DNA from 4 places in the Neomoorella thermoacetica genome. Region 1 is predicted to be linked to each of the others. Evidence: riboswitches for the same ligand, from Rfam matches in the RefSeq annotation. Region 1 holds a riboswitch; each other region holds the start of a gene.

Evidence for each region. Region 1 has a riboswitch for cobalamin ahead of MOTHE_RS06985 (ribonucleoside triphosphate reductase). Riboswitches for the same ligand answer to the same signal wherever they lie in the genome.
Region 2: another riboswitch for cobalamin. It lies ahead of cobU (bifunctional adenosylcobinamide kinase/adenosylcobinamide-phosphate guanylyltransferase); the one in region 1 lies ahead of MOTHE_RS06985 (ribonucleoside triphosphate reductase).
Region 3: another riboswitch for cobalamin. It lies ahead of cobK (precorrin-6A reductase); the one in region 1 lies ahead of MOTHE_RS06985 (ribonucleoside triphosphate reductase).
Region 4: another riboswitch for cobalamin. It lies ahead of thiC (phosphomethylpyrimidine synthase ThiC); the one in region 1 lies ahead of MOTHE_RS06985 (ribonucleoside triphosphate reductase).

The regions. Positions count from the first base shown of each region.
Region 1 is NZ_CP012369.1:1,386,322-1,389,994, reverse strand. It holds gene MOTHE_RS14260 (MerR family transcriptional regulator) at 246-629, shown strand; cobalamin riboswitch at 724-978, shown strand; gene MOTHE_RS06985 (ribonucleoside triphosphate reductase) at 1,084-3,201, shown strand; gene MOTHE_RS06980 (anaerobic ribonucleoside-triphosphate reductase activating protein) at 3,220-3,673, shown strand, end outside.
Region 2 is NZ_CP012369.1:1,009,267-1,012,939, reverse strand. It holds gene cbiD (cobalt-precorrin-5B (C(1))-methyltransferase CbiD) at 1-718, opposite strand, end outside; gene cobU (bifunctional adenosylcobinamide kinase/adenosylcobinamide-phosphate guanylyltransferase) at 839-1,426, opposite strand; cobalamin riboswitch at 1,554-1,730, opposite strand; gene MOTHE_RS05070 (hypothetical protein) at 1,768-2,028, opposite strand; gene MOTHE_RS05065 (PHP domain-containing protein) at 2,081-2,923, opposite strand; gene MOTHE_RS05060 (stage V sporulation protein S) at 3,001-3,270, opposite strand; gene MOTHE_RS05055 (TIGR00282 family metallophosphoesterase) at 3,384-3,673, opposite strand, start outside.
Region 3 is NZ_CP012369.1:1,152,986-1,156,658, forward strand. It holds gene cbiQ (cobalt ECF transporter T component CbiQ) at 1-424, opposite strand, end outside; gene MOTHE_RS05800 (energy-coupling factor ABC transporter substrate-binding protein) at 425-712, opposite strand; gene MOTHE_RS05805 (energy-coupling factor ABC transporter permease) at 970-1,749, opposite strand; gene cobK (precorrin-6A reductase) at 1,764-2,549, opposite strand; cobalamin riboswitch at 2,901-3,148, opposite strand; gene MOTHE_RS05815 (5'-deoxyadenosine deaminase) at 3,218-3,673, opposite strand, start outside.
Region 4 is NZ_CP012369.1:1,661,571-1,665,243, forward strand. It holds gene bzaB (B12 lower ligand biosynthesis ThiC-like protein BzaB) at 1-503, opposite strand, end outside; gene thiC (phosphomethylpyrimidine synthase ThiC) at 516-1,814, opposite strand; cobalamin riboswitch at 2,060-2,229, opposite strand; gene MOTHE_RS08380 (hypothetical protein) at 2,372-2,551, opposite strand; gene MOTHE_RS08385 (IS1634 family transposase) at 3,266-3,673, shown strand, end outside.

The sequences.
Region 1 (3,673 bases):
GATAACCATACCGATGGGAAACATTAATTTTTTCGTCCCGGTTAATCTTATTTTTACTTATATCATATTTCCTGTTAATAACGATGTCAATAAACTTACAAAAAAAATTATAAAAAACCTTGTATTGAACATAAAAGATGCTTTTAGGAAACGAAACAGGAAAACCTTGATTTAAAATAACAGGTTAACGTAAAATAGAGCTGCAATTAAATTTATAACCCGATTGCCAGGCGAGGCGACTATCTATGACCGAACAAATGCTGTACCCAATAAGCGTTGTGGCTGAGCTACTTGGCATCCAGCCGGGCACCCTGCGGGTTTGGGAGAGGCATAAGCTCATACAACCCGCCCGGAAGAACGGGCGGCGTCTATACTCCAATAATGACTTGAAGCGCTTGCGTTTTATTAAAAGGCTTATAGATAAGGGCTTTAATTTAAACTCTTTGAAACACTACCTGGCATTTTATCCTTGCTGGTTATTAGAAGACTGCCCGTCCTGTTCCCATAAAACTGAGCGTATAGGCTGTGCCAAGCCTTGCTGGAAGGAAGAAGGGACTTACTGCCTGATTTCCTTCGAAGACCCCTCCCTTTGCAGTAAATGTCCTTATAAAAAGCAAGAAAAGAAGTAGAACCGCCCCTGAACACAGGGGAAGCGTAGGCGGGTATGAAGTGAACACGCGGTCGGGCAGGAATTTGCTGCATCTTTGTCGAACAGTGTATTACCAGAAAAACATTCCAACGGGTGCCAGGGAAGCCGGTGGGAATCCGGTGCGGTGCCGCCACTGTGAGGGGGAGCACCTGCTAAAGGAGCCACTGGTCCAGCACTCAGCAAGATTTTTCCCCCTACGGGTTAATATCTTAATAGTTTTAATAAGAAGTAGCCTGAGTAGGGTAGATAGGAGCTTGAGTGCCGGACTGGGAAGGCAGCAGGGAGCGTTGAACCCGAGCCAGGAGACCTGCCCGTGGGATTGCACCGTAAAACCACGGCCATGGTGAAGGTGAGGTAAGGGAGGATTTACCCCAGCTACGCAGGCGTGGTTGGGGTTTTTCATTTTCATAGGTGAAGGGAGATTAAGTTTAATCATGATACCGAAGAAAATCATCAAGCGCGACGGCCGGGTAGTGGACTTTGACGAGGAAAGGATTATCAATGCTATTTACAAAGCGGCCCAGGCTGTCGGGGGCCAGGACCGGCGCCAGGCCAGCCAACTGGCCAACCAGGTGACGGCCCTTCTGGCGGAAAAATTTGTCGACAGGCTGCCTACCGTCGAAGACGTACAGGACCTGGTGGAAAAAGTATTGATTGAGAACGGCCATGCCCGGACGGCCAAGGCTTATATCCTTTACCGGCAACAACATGCGGAATGGCGGGATTTTCGCCACCTCCTGGTCAACGTGCAGGAAATGGTCCAGGGCTACCTTGACGGTCAGGACTGGCGGATTAATGAGAACAGCAACATGAATTATTCCCTCCAGGGCCTCAACAACCATATCATTGCCGCCGTCAGTTCCAGGTACTGGCTGGAAAAGGTCTACCCGCCGGCTATCCGCGAGGCCCATGAAAGGGGCGATATTCATATCCACGATCTAGGGTTGCTGGCGCCCTATTGCTGTGGCTGGGACCTGGCCGATTTACTGGAAAGCGGCTTTGCCGGCGTGGGGCAGAAGGTGGAAAGCGCGCCGCCCAGGCATTTCCGGACGGCCCTGGGGCAGATAGCCAATTTCTTTTATACCTTGCAGGGAGAAGCAGCTGGTGCCCAGGCCTTTTCCAGTTTCGATACTTACCTCGCTCCCTTTATCCGTTACGACGGCCTGGACTACCGGGAAGTCAAGCAGGCCCTGCAGGAGTTTATCTTTAATCTCAATGTGCCCACCAGGGTGGGTTTCCAGACGCCCTTTGTCAACCTGACCATGGATGTGGTCGTACCGCAGGTTTTAGCCGGCGAGCCGGTGATCATCGGCGGCGAGCGGCGTAAGGAATGCTACGGCGACTTCCAGCAAGAGATGGACTGGCTGAATATAGCCTTTTGCGAGGTGATGATGGAGGGGGACGCCCGGGGCCGCATTTTTACCTTCCCTATACCCACGTACAACATCACGCCTGATTTTCCCTGGGAAAGCCCGGTGGCAGACAGGATCATGGCCATGACGGCCAAATACGGCATCCCCTACTTTGCCAACTTTATCAACTCCGATTTAAAGCCCGAAGACGTACGCAGCATGTGCTGCCGCCTGCGCCTGGATAACCGGGAACTGAAGAAACGCGGCGGCGGTCTTTTCGGCGCCAATCCCCTTACGGGCTCTATCGGCGTAGTAACCATTAATTTGCCCAGGCTGGGTTACGTGAGTTCATCGAAAGAAGAGTTCTTCACCAGTTTAAAAGCGAAAATGGACCTGGCCAAAGAGAGCCTGCTCCTCAAGCGCAACATCCTGGAGAAGCTGACGGAGCAGGGGCTTTATCCTTACTCCCGATTCTACCTGCGGCAGGTTAAGGAGCGTTTCGGTAGGTACTGGGAGAACCATTTTAATACCATTGGTATCGTGGGCATGCACGAGGCCCTCTTGAACTTCATGAAGAAAGGTATCGAGACCCGCGATGGGAGGGGCCTGGCTTTAGAAATCCTGGACTTTATGCGTTCTGTCCTGGCCACCTACCAGGCGGAAACCGGCCAGCTCTTCAATCTGGAGGCCACCCCGGCGGAAGGTACCTCTTACCGCCTGGCCCGACTGGACAGGCGTCTTTATCCTGATATTATCACCTCCGGGACAAACGAACCGTATTACACCAATTCCACCCATTTGCCGGTCGGCTACACTGACGATGTGTTTACCGCCTTGGAGCACCAGGACGAGTTGCAACTAAAATATACCGGGGGTACGGTCTTTCACGCCTACCTGGGGGAAAGGGTGACGGATACGGTAACCTGCCGACGTTTTCTGCAGACAGTGATGCATAATTTCCGCCTGCCCTATTTCACTATTACGCCTACCTTCAGCATCTGCCCCGAGCACGGGTATCTTTCCGGCGAGCACTGGACATGCCCGGCCTGCGGCCGGGAAACAGAGGTCTGGAGCCGGATCGTCGGCTATTACCGGCCGGTGAAGAACTGGAATAAAGGCAAGCAGGAGGAGTTCCGGGAACGGCGGGGCTTCCGTCCTGTCTCCTGCGGCGACGAACAAACACGCCAGGCGGCAGTTTAGGTTGCCTGTTTTAAGGAAGTGATCCCTATCGTCATTAGAGGTATCCAGTTAACGAGCCTGGTGGACTTCCCCGGCGAGGTTTGCACTACCGTCTTTTTGGGCGGGTGTAATTTCCGCTGCCCCTGGTGCCACAACGCCGACCTGGTGCTGCGCCCTTCGGTTTTGCCGGAAATCAGCCCGGCGGAGGTTTTAAACCTGTTGATTCGGCGCCGCTCCTGGGTGCAGGCCGTTTGTATAACCGGGGGTGAGCCAACCCTGGCGCCGGGCCTGGAGGAATTTGTCCGCACCCTGAAATCCCGCGGTTTTAAAGTCAAACTGGATACCAACGGTTCGCAGCCTGATGTTATAGCCAGGCTGCTGGCCGGTGACCTCCTGGACTACGTGGCCATGGACGTGAAAGCGCCGCCGGAGAAGTATGACCTCTTAACCGGCACCGGGGCGGATCTGGAGGCTATCAAGGAAAGCATTGCCC
Region 2 (3,673 bases), 380 kb from region 1:
GGCGTTCAACACAGGCTTCCAGGAGATAACCAATAAAATTGCTGGTTAAGATAATGGCGGTGGCAGGTAAACCATATTTCTCTTCCGCCTGGCGCTGGCCCAGGCGACCAGGGGTTAAAACCAGGGTCTCCCAGCCGGCGGCCAGGGCAACATCGATTTGGGGAACCAGGGAGTTCCGGAAGGCCTCTTCGGACATGGGTTCGACGATGCCGGTGGTGCCGAGGATAGATAAACCGCCCTCGATCCCCAGGCGGGGATTGAGGGTACGCCTGGCTAACCTTGCGCCTTCCGGAATGCTAATCTCCAATTCCATACCCAAGCCAGGGGGAACAATGGCAGCTACGGCCTCCTTGATCATGGCCCGGGGCACGGGGTTAATGGCCGGTTCCCCCACCGGCACCGCCAGGCCGGGGCGGGTGACTATCCCTATACCCTCGCCGCCCCGCAGGGTAATGCCCCCGGCTTGTTTCCTGGCCCTTACGTGAATGGCAACTCCGTGGGTAACATCGGGGTCATCACCGGCGTCTTTTATGATGATGGCTTCGGCCTCTTCAACACCTTTATGTACGGTAACGGGTAAAGTTATTATTTCTCCCCGGGGCAGGGTCAGGGTAATTTCTTGGACCTCTTCCCCTCGCCACAGGGCCAGGGCTGCTGCCTTGGCTGCCCCTGCAGCGCAGGTCCCCGTGGTATAACCCCGACGTAATTTTTGGACCACTGCTTTTTCCTCCGAAAATAGCTCGCTTCAGAAAAATGTCGGCAAGTGTAGTTTTCTCTGGAAGCCACAGGTCGGTGGCAGGATGAGACGCTTTTAGGGCTCGCCCTGTAACCCCAAGGTTTACCACGCAGTTACAGCTTGTTCCCCACCTTTAAGGACTACAGGCAGCCCTGCCACCACCAGGTATACCCTGTCCGCCTGGCGGGCTAATTCCTGGTTAGCCAGGCCCAGGAGATCGCGAAACAGCCGTCCCAGGGGATAGGGTGGCACCAGGCCCAGACCTACTTCTTCAGTAACTACAATTACCCTGGCCCTGACCTGGTAGGCTGTAGTTGCCAGTTCCCTGAATCTGGAGGTAATCCTTGCTATCAACTCTTCCCTTTGTTCCCGGTTTTTTTCAGCCTCGTAATGGTAATTGTTCAAGAGATTACTGAGCCACATTCCCAGGCTATCAAGGAGCAGGGTGTCAGCCTGCCGGCCTTCCTGTCTTATGGTCTCGATGACTTCCAGGGGGGTTTCTATCGTCCGCCAGCTGGCTGGCCGCCGGTTTCGATGGAGGTCTACCCGGGCGGCCATTTCTTCATCATTAATCATGGCCGTTGCCAGATAAACCACTTGGCCACCTGCTTCCCCGGCCAGTTTCTCGGCCAGGCTACTCTTGCCGCTCCGGCTTCCCCCGGTCACCATAATTAGCGGCCCGCGTTCCATATAATACTCTCCCCACGTTAGAATACATGGTTTCCCCCGGCGGCATGGGAGGTTTATAAAGAACAAACTCCAGCCTCGCGACCATGGCTGGAGTAAGAACCTTAAGTTTATATTTCGCCCCTTTACGCGAGGGTTGAACCAACAGGCAGGTTTCCTGGCTCCCGGCTCATTACTTTTCCTCGCCTTCCCAGTAGATCACCAGTGGCCTCTGAGGAAAAACTCCCCGGTTACAGTGGCGCGACCGCTCAGGATTTACACCTGATTCCCTTTTAACCCTGCAGGCACCTGTTGTTTATTAAATTTGCTTATAGTATAAACCACCACCTGGCCCAGGTCAAGTCCTATGATACAATATCCCCCCGGAGTTTACAGTTAAGGAATACCAACTCTCTATTTTTTTGCCAGATGACCCGGGCGTAACGGCGGTTACGAGCCCGGAGTTGCTCTTTTTCCTGGCGCAGGCGGTTTACCAGCTCCCATTTTTCGTTTTCACTTTTTTCCACCAGGCGCATCAGGACACGCCGGCTGATCCGCAGTTGTTCAACTCTGTTCTCCAGCTCTTGAATACGCTGGTAAAGGGCTACCTGGCTATCTCCAGCCAACGGGCCCACCCCCTTTTATTTCTTGCTAAAGTATATGACCAAAAACTAATCCTTAGTCGCCCGCATCCCTGATCCTTTGCCACCTCTCCTTGAGCCGTACCAGTTCCGGAGCTCCGATGGTGCAGGAACCCAGATCAGCATGGCTGTCTCCCGACCGGCCATGGAAATCGGAACCACCAGTCACTACCAAATCGTACCTGGAGGCTAGTTTCAGGTAACGCTCCCTGGTGACAGGATCATGGTGGGGGTAATAAACCTCCAGGCCCTGGAGCCCGGAGTTTACCAACGCGGGAATAATGTCATCGGCCTGGCTCAGCCCGGGGTGGGCCAGAACAGGTACCCCACCTGCCTCCAGAATTACCTTCACAGCCACAGAGGGCGGAATTTTAGCCCGTGGTACATAGGCCGGTCGACCCCTATCCAGGAGGGCTTTAAAGGCGGCATCAATGGAGGGCAGATATCCCTTCTGGACCAGTGCCGCCGCTATATGGGGACGGCCTGTAGTCTCACCCTTGGCTTCCCTCGCGACGTCAGCCATGGTCAGGTTATAACCCAGATCCCTGAGCCTGGCTACGATCTTCAGATTGCGCCGCTGGCGAGCCTGGCGCATGGTTTCCAGAAAAGCCATGAGTTCTCCCTGCTCCCAGTCCAGGCCATAACCTAGAAGGTGAATCTCCCGCCCCTCCCATTCGGTACTCAATTCTATCCCGGGAATAACCTTTAAGCCCACTTCACGGCCGGCAGCCAGGGCTTCAGCAAGGCCAGAAACGGTATCATGGTCGGTAATGCCCAGGGCCGTCAGTCCCCTTTCCCGGGCCAGCCTTACCATCTTGGCCGGGCATAGCTGTCCGTCAGAAGCTGTAGTATGGGTATGTAAATCGGCGCTTACGACCATATTTCTATCCCCAAGTATATTCTTTGCTATATATTATAACCTGAAGCCTGCTCCCTCACGGTAAGCAGGCTTCAAATTTACTGGGTTTTCCGCGGTTCGACGATTAGTTTCATGGCCGTACGTTCCTGGCCTTCAATCTGAATATCGGCAAAGGCAGGGATGCAGACAATATCCAGTCCGTTGGGAGAAACAAACCCCCTGGCAATGGCCACGGCTTTTATGGCCTGATTCAGGGCAGCGGCGCCGACAGCCTGGATTTCTACCCCGCCCTTTTCACGCAATACCCCCGCCAGGGCCCCGGCAACCGAATTCGGATTGGACCGGGCTGCTACCTTCAGGACCTCCATGGGCTATTCCCCCTCACCATAGACCTTCAAATACTATTTCGCCACAGGTGGTGAAACTCCTCTTAAAAAGCATACAATTCTTTTAAGTTTTAATTTCCTCATGAGGATCCCTTTCAAGGATTACAATAATGCTGTACCCGCTGGATCCCGGCAGCCCGGCCCGTGGAGGGATCAATATCCAGGATTACCCCTTCCAGCTGGATTACTCCCCCGGCTATTTCAAAGCGGGCCGGTAACTGGGTCAAAAACTTATGCACTATGATCTCTGTTTTTACCCCCAGGACGGAATCCCGGGGTCCGGTCATCCCGACATCAGTAATATAGGCCGTTCCCCCGGGCAAGACCCGTGCATCGGCAGTTTGGATATGGGTATGGGTCCCGACAACGGCACTAACCAGGCCGT
Region 3 (3,673 bases), 230 kb from region 1:
CGGTCAGGATATCTACCATGGGGGTCGTGAGGGAAAGAAAGTAAAGGCAGGATACGGCTCCCAGGGACTTGAAAAAAATTTTTCCGGCCAAGTGGATACTGGCGGGAGTGACTCCCAGAGTCCAGCCCAGGAGAGTCAGACCCTTTAACCCGGCCAGGGGCTGGTTGGTAATGGTGAGGGCGATCATGGCCACCCCGGCTATCAAAAAAGACAAGAGTATCAGGAAAAGCTGCAGGTAAAACCGGGCCGGGATGCCGGCAGCCCCAATGCTAGCCCCGGCCATCAGGGCGATGATGATGGCCGGTAAGGCGGGTTGGGGCGCCACCAGGGCGATCAGGAGGGTTGCCAGGGCAAAAGCCATTTTTTCGCCCGGGTGAACCTGTTTGAGGCGGTTGCTGTAGGCGTACTGGTCAATGTTAAACATCTACTTTGACTCCTGCTGTTTCTTGCCCTTGCTGTAGCCCAGGAAGTAGCAGACGATACCGCTGCCGATGGCTGCCTGGGAGGCAAAAAGGAAGGTTTCCACTTCCCCGCTGGGCGGTTCCCAGACAGGTTTAACCCAGGGCTTATAGTCGGGACGGATCTGGGTGATGGCCTCTGCCGCCCGGTCGTCGGCACCGGCAAACTCCGCGCTCCGGTGTATGAGGAAAGGCACTGCGGCCAGGAGAATAACCATAAGGAGTAACAAGAAATTTTTATGGGCGGTACTCATTAATTACGCCTCCTCCGAAAATAGGGTTTTAGCAAAAATGGCGATTGCTGGTTGGGCTGTACTCCAGCTTCTAATGGGCTGGATGGTACAGTCTGCGGGCTCCGGTGGTTCTCGGCTAGCAAACTTCGCGCTTAGCCTTGCTCGGCGGCGGGGGTGGCTTGATTTTTATCGTGATGGGGGCGCCAGCCCCCATGAGTGGCTCCACTGAACAACTGCCATATTTGAAGTGTTGCGATAGGGACGTTCCGGGCGTTCTTTTACCGGCTGTACTGCCGGCTGGGGCCACCTTCAGCCGCCGTCTTCCCCGGCATGATTGACAGCTCCTCCAGGTCGTTTTTGTTATAGGTGGCCAGAAGGTTAAAGACGATGACCGTTAAAAAGCCCTCACTGATGGCCAGAGGTAGTTGGGTAACGGCAAAGATGCCCATGAATTTGAGCATGGAAGCTACCACTCCCCCGGCCTGGGCCGGGAAAGCCAGGGCGAGCTGGAGGGAGGTGGTGACATAGGTCATCAAATCACCCAGGGTGGCAGCCAGGAAGACGGCCAGGGGCATTGACCCTTTGAGCTTTCTTACCAGGCGGTAAAGGCCGTAGGCCACAAAGGGACCGACGACGGCCATGGAAAAGGTGTTGGCGCCCAGGGTACTAAGACCCCCGTGGGCCAGTAACAGGGCCTGGAAGAGGAGAACAATGCCCCCCAGGATGCTCATGGCTGCCGGGCCGAAGAGAACGGCCCCCAGGCCGATGCCGGTAGGATGGGAACAGCTCCCGGTCACTGAAGGGAGTTTCAAGGCCGAGAGGACAAAGGTATAGGCGCCGGCCAGGCCCAGGAGCATTTTCAGGCCGGGGTTACTTTTAACGGTATGCCGGATGGAGCGCAGGCCCCAGATCCAGAAGGGCAGGACGACGATAAACCAAAAGGCGGCCCAATTGAAAGGCAGGAAGCCTTCGGCGATATGCATGGCAAAGGCCGGCCGGGCCAGCGCGGCCATAGCCAGGAGAAGATACAGTGTTAACCAGGTTGTACGGCGGAACATCGTATGTACCCCCTTCACGTCTCATTTCCCACATCTAATTGCGGAGGCGCTATCTTTTGCAGCAGGGCGACGGCTTCAGAAACTGTATAGACAGGGTAACGGTACTGAATGGCAGGCCGCTTGATTACTACTACCGGTATTTTTAGCGCCAGGGCGGCGGCGATTTTGGCCTCGGTGCCGCCAGCCGGGCCGGCATCGCGGGTGACGACGACGCCAGCCTTGCAGGCTTTAAACATGGCTTTATTTATTTCTTTGGAGAAAGGCCCCTGCATGGCGATAATGTCGCGGGGCGTCAAGCCCAAGTCCTGGCATTTTTTAATTACCTGGTGTTCAGGTAATACCCGGACCACGATTCGCTTGCCTTTTAGCAGCGGGTTTTTGACGAAAACTTCCAGGTTATTGGTACCGGTTGTTAAAAAAATGGTCTCTCCCAGCCGTGCGGCTGTTCGAGCGGCTTCGTCCCAGGTGGCCACCTGATAGATGAGATTGTCATCCGGCAGCCTTGTCTCGGCACGTAAAAAACGCAGGTAATATATCTGTTGTTGCCGGCACCAGGCTTCCAGGGTCCGGGATATATGGTTGGGATAAGGTAGGGTGGCATCAATGACTGCTTCCAACTGCCTGTTACTCTCCAGGGCAGCTAGATTATCCTCCGTAAAAGGACCTGTTAATATTGCTACCGCCCCATCCTGCCGGGCCAGCTGCTCTCCGTAGGTACTGTCAGCCCAGGTTACAATTTGATAACCGGCCTCCCGGAGGCTGCGGGTTAACTGCCTTCCCTCCCCGGTACTCCCTACCACCAAAATCAAGAGGCCATGCCCTCCTTGCGAAAACTAAAATCCCCGGCAATAATGCCGGGGAGCGAATGGTGCTGCCGTCAAACAGGCATGCCTCAATACACCACCTCCCCGGGTTAATCCCCTGGTGGAATTCAGACAGGCTAGCCTGTTGGCCGGGCATCATCGGTGGCTGCAAGTCCCCGCTTCCAGGCGGCGTTTTGCTCCACCTCTCCCCTGCCGGCGGCTGAATTTAAGCCCGGTCTACTCGAGACCGCGCACCCACTCTGTATGCAATTTAAAAACCCCCTGCTCCTACCTAAAGCAGAGGGTTTGCTTGCCATGATTCTGGCCAACCACCCCCTATCCGACGTAGGGGTAAAGGTTTCCCAGGCAACCGGTATCCTGACTCGGGCTCACAGCTACCGCACCGCCTTCCCAGTCCAGCACTCAACCCCTTTAGCTAAACCGTCCCGGCTAACTTCTGAACGAAGTTAACCCGTAACGGCAGGATTTTGCTGAGTGTGGGCCAGTGGCTTATGGTGCCTGCTCCCCCTCACAGTGGCGGGACCGTGTCAGATTTGCACTGACTTCCCGTATTTGCCTGGAACATATTCATTTTAAGGCTATTTTATCATAACCTGGGTAGGATGTCCAGGGGTACTAATTCAGATTATATGTGTATTAAAAAGCTAAGCCAGCCCGGCTCTGTGGGCGACACGCTGGATGGCCTGGTTGGCCTTCCGCCGGACTTCATCGACATCTATGGTCTTCAGTTCGCCCTTCTCCATGACGATTTTGCCGTCGACCATGGTCAGGGTGACGTCCGACCCTTTAGCCTGGTAGACCAGCTGGGTGTAGACGTTAACGCCGTCTTCTGGCTGGGTATGGAGGCCATCCACGGAGACCAGGGCCAGGTCAGCCTTCTTCCCCACTTCCAGGCTGCCGATTTCCTTTTCCATTCCCATGGCTCGGGCCCCACCCAGGGTGGCCATTTCAAAGATTACAGACGCCGGCATGGACGTAGGGCCGTGGACAGGCTTTTGAATTAGCGCCGCCAGCCGCATTTCCATGAAAGCGTCCAGGTTGTTATTGCAGGGCGCGCCATCGGCGGCCAGGGAAACCACCGTCCCCCGGCTCAAAAGATC
Region 4 (3,673 bases), 280 kb from region 1:
AAATTCAGGGCGCTGTGAATGGCCATGAAATCTATCCCGTCCCTTGCCTGTTTTTCCACGGCCGCAAACATGTCGTCCGGCGTCATCGCTACAATACTGCCCCGCTTTTCAATGGCTTCGATGGCTGCCTGATAAATGGGCACGCTGCCTACCGGAACCCTGGCGTGGGCAAGGGTGAGCCGCCGCATCTCATCGATATCCCCGCCGGTGCTTAAATCCATAAAGGAATCACACCCTGCCGCCTCGGCCGCAGCGATCTTCCGCATCTCCATTTGCCGGTCATCCCGGTCGCTGGAGGTCCCGATCAGGGCATTCACCTTGATACGTAAACCCCTCCCGATACCGCAGGGTTTAAGGACCTTCCGGTTGGTATTCCGGGGGATTACAATAGTCCCCTCCGCCACCCCTGCCCGGACAAATTCCACATCCACCTTTTCATCTGCCGCCACTTTTTCCATTTCCGGAGTAATTTTTCCAGCACGGGCATCTAAAACCTGGCTCATTTATCCTACCCCCTAACATGTATGTCTGGCTGTGCCCAGGTATCTGGATACGATTTCCATGGCGCAGTATTTACCGCACATGGCACATCCCGCCGCCGCGGCGTCGCTTCTTTCTTCTCTCAGCCTTCCCGCCCGTTCGGGGTCTATGGCGAGAGCAATCTGCCGCTTCCAGTCCAGTTCTTTTCTCGCCCGGGAAAGCTCCCGATCCCATTCCCGGGCACAGGTAAGGCCGTTGGCCAGGTCGGCGGCATGGGCGGCAATGCGAGCGGCAATCACTCCCTCCCGGACCTGGTCAATATCCGGAATCCCCACATGTTCGGCGGCAGTTACATAACAGAGAAACTCCGCACCCGCCCAGGCGCTCAAGGCACCCCCGATAGCAGCATTGATATGGTCATAACCGATTGCGATATCTGTTACCAGGGGGCCGAAGACAAAATACGGCGCCCCGTGGCAGAGACTTTTTTCCAGGACAACCGTCGCCTTTAGTTGCTGCAAGGGTACATGACCCGGCCCTTTTACCATCACCTGTACACCGGCTTCCCTCGCCCGCCTGACCAGCTCTCCCAAAACAACCAGCTCTTCCACCTGGGGGCCATCCAGGGAATCGGCCAGGCATCCCGGTCGCATGCCGTCGGCAAAGCTGATGGTAACATCGTACTTCCGGGCAATCGCAAGAACCCGGTCAAAGTGTTCATAAAGGGGGTTTTCCCTCCGGTTCGCCAGCATCCACCCGATCAGGTGGGAACCCCCGTAGCTTACCAGAGGATCGATCCGGCCCTCGTTTCTGGCGCGTTCTACAATATTCATAGTAGTCCCGCAGTGCAGGGCCAGAAAGTCTACCCCGGCGGCCGCGTGGCGTTCAATTACATCAAACAAGTCTTCATCTCTCATGTTAACGGAAGAACCGTATTTTCTGCCGGCTTCGGCCATGGCCTGGTAAAGGGGCAAGGTACCGACGGGCTTGGGGGAAACGGCCAGCGTTTCCGCAAGCATGGCCTCGATGTCCCCGCTGACGCTCAGATCCATGATGGCGTCCGTTCCCGCTTCCACGGCGGCTTTAATCTTGGCAACCTCCACATCAATACCGCCCGTCTCTCCGTACAAACCGACGCTGGCGCTGACCTTTGTCCTCAGCCCTTTACCGACACCAACTGGAGTGACGTTCTGCCGGCGGGCATTGCGCAGGATGACTATCGTCCCATCAGCCACACCCTGCCTCACGAATTCCGGAGTTACACCCTCCTGAACGGCCACCTGCTCCATTTCGGGGGTAATCAAGCCGGCCCGGGCGCTTTCTATCAGGTTCAACTATTCTCCCTCCCACTGTATTTTTGCAACTCCAACAGCGGTTTACGCCGCAATGTTTGCCTTCTTCACAGTATTTTTTCGCTTTCTTGATGACCGGGTAAAACCCTGCAATGACAGCCATGCACAAGGAACCTATGCCATAAATCATCCTCTCCCTTTGTTTGATTGATAAAAAATAAAGTCCACGCCATATCTCAGCGTGGACTTTACCATCATCCATGCTTACGCCCGCCCCTTCCGCGAGGGCGGCATAAACTTTTCAGGCAGGTCTCCTGACTCGGATCATCACACCTTTGCCCCTTCCCCCATTAAGGAGTGGTCTGGCAAGTGCTCACCTTCACAGTGGCGGGTCCGTCCGGGATTCGCACCCGGTTCCCTATTCTCCCTTGCGGGCACCTGAAAAGTAACCATATGCAACTTTCTATTCTAAAATTATAATTGTTCGCCTGTTTTCTGTAAAGGCCCTTTGTAAAATATGTGTCACCGGACAGTGATATTGTCACCCTGTAAGCGGACTGAGAAAATGTCACTGTGATAGGAGAAATGTTCAAACTCCTCTATGGTCGATGGTCACCTATGCCGACCCGCAACTCTACCCGCCGGTTTTCCTTTTCGGTCTCCCTGGCATGTTCTTCTTGCAGTGACCGGACCAGGTTGGTTTCACCCTTTAATGCCCCGTACAAACGCACGAAGGGCTTTTCCTTCAGGGGGACTAATACCAGCTTTCCCTCGGCCACCCGCACCTCAAACTTGTCCCCTTGCTTGATGGTATGTTATTTCCGGATTTCAGCAGGGATAATTAGCTGCCCTTTTGAAGATATCGTCACTACCGGCACTGCCTTACTCCCACCTTAAGTTAATAGAAGTAAGTCCAAGGAGAATTAACGTATACGATAGCCCCTCTGCATCTTTAAATCTCATAAATAGGGCCATGTTAGTTATTATAACCATAATCAAATGATTACTTCGCTACCGTTTTAAAACCCAACCCACACGAGCAAAAGCCTGTAAAGCCTCTTTGACGGAGTTATAGCATTGAAGGACATTTGTTAAGCTAAAGGAGAGAGACTATAGGTGGGATGTAAGGTCTTTCGACGTTTTGCTATGAATGTGACGGCACTCGGCTTTCTCCGGTAAGATAGAGACCCAGGGTGGCCAAGAACGAAATTCCTGGGCCCTGCAGATATCTGCAGATTTCCCGGACTTTAGGCGTGGGGGGTGGTGGAACAATTATTTGCAATCGAGCTTTTTAATGAGATTAGCAGGATTTCCCGTGGGAAGAAAGAAATATCAACTGCGTATTATAAAACCCATATTCCGCACCCAGTGAGGAACCCAAAAATAATTTTTATAGGGTGCAGAAAGAAATAAAAGTAGAGAGAATCTTCTAACCAGGAATTTCTAATTCAGTGTCGAATCATTCCTCTAAGAGAATTCTGGAGGAATGTTCGATGCCTGTAGCCATGGATAATATGCGCTTCTTCCGGGCCGGTCCCGCAGCCCTTATCTCCAGGTTATGTGACGTCCTGAAGATAGCAGAAATCATAGATGCCGTAGTTGACTGGGACCCGGCCCAGTGCCATCTTTCCCCGGGAAATCGGGTTAAGGCGCTGATCATTAATCTCCTGGTAGACCGGGAGGCCCTCTATCATGTGGAGCGCTTTTATGAGAACCAGGACCTGGAGGTTTTGTTTGGAGCTGAGCAACAGGTCCGGCCTGAAGATTTTAACGATGATGCTCTGGGCCGGGCCCTGGATAAACTCTTCACCAGCGGCCAGCTGAAGAAGTTGTTCTCCAGCATTGCTTTAACTGCCGCCGCCACCCATAACGTATCCATTGCGGGCATCCACGTCGATACC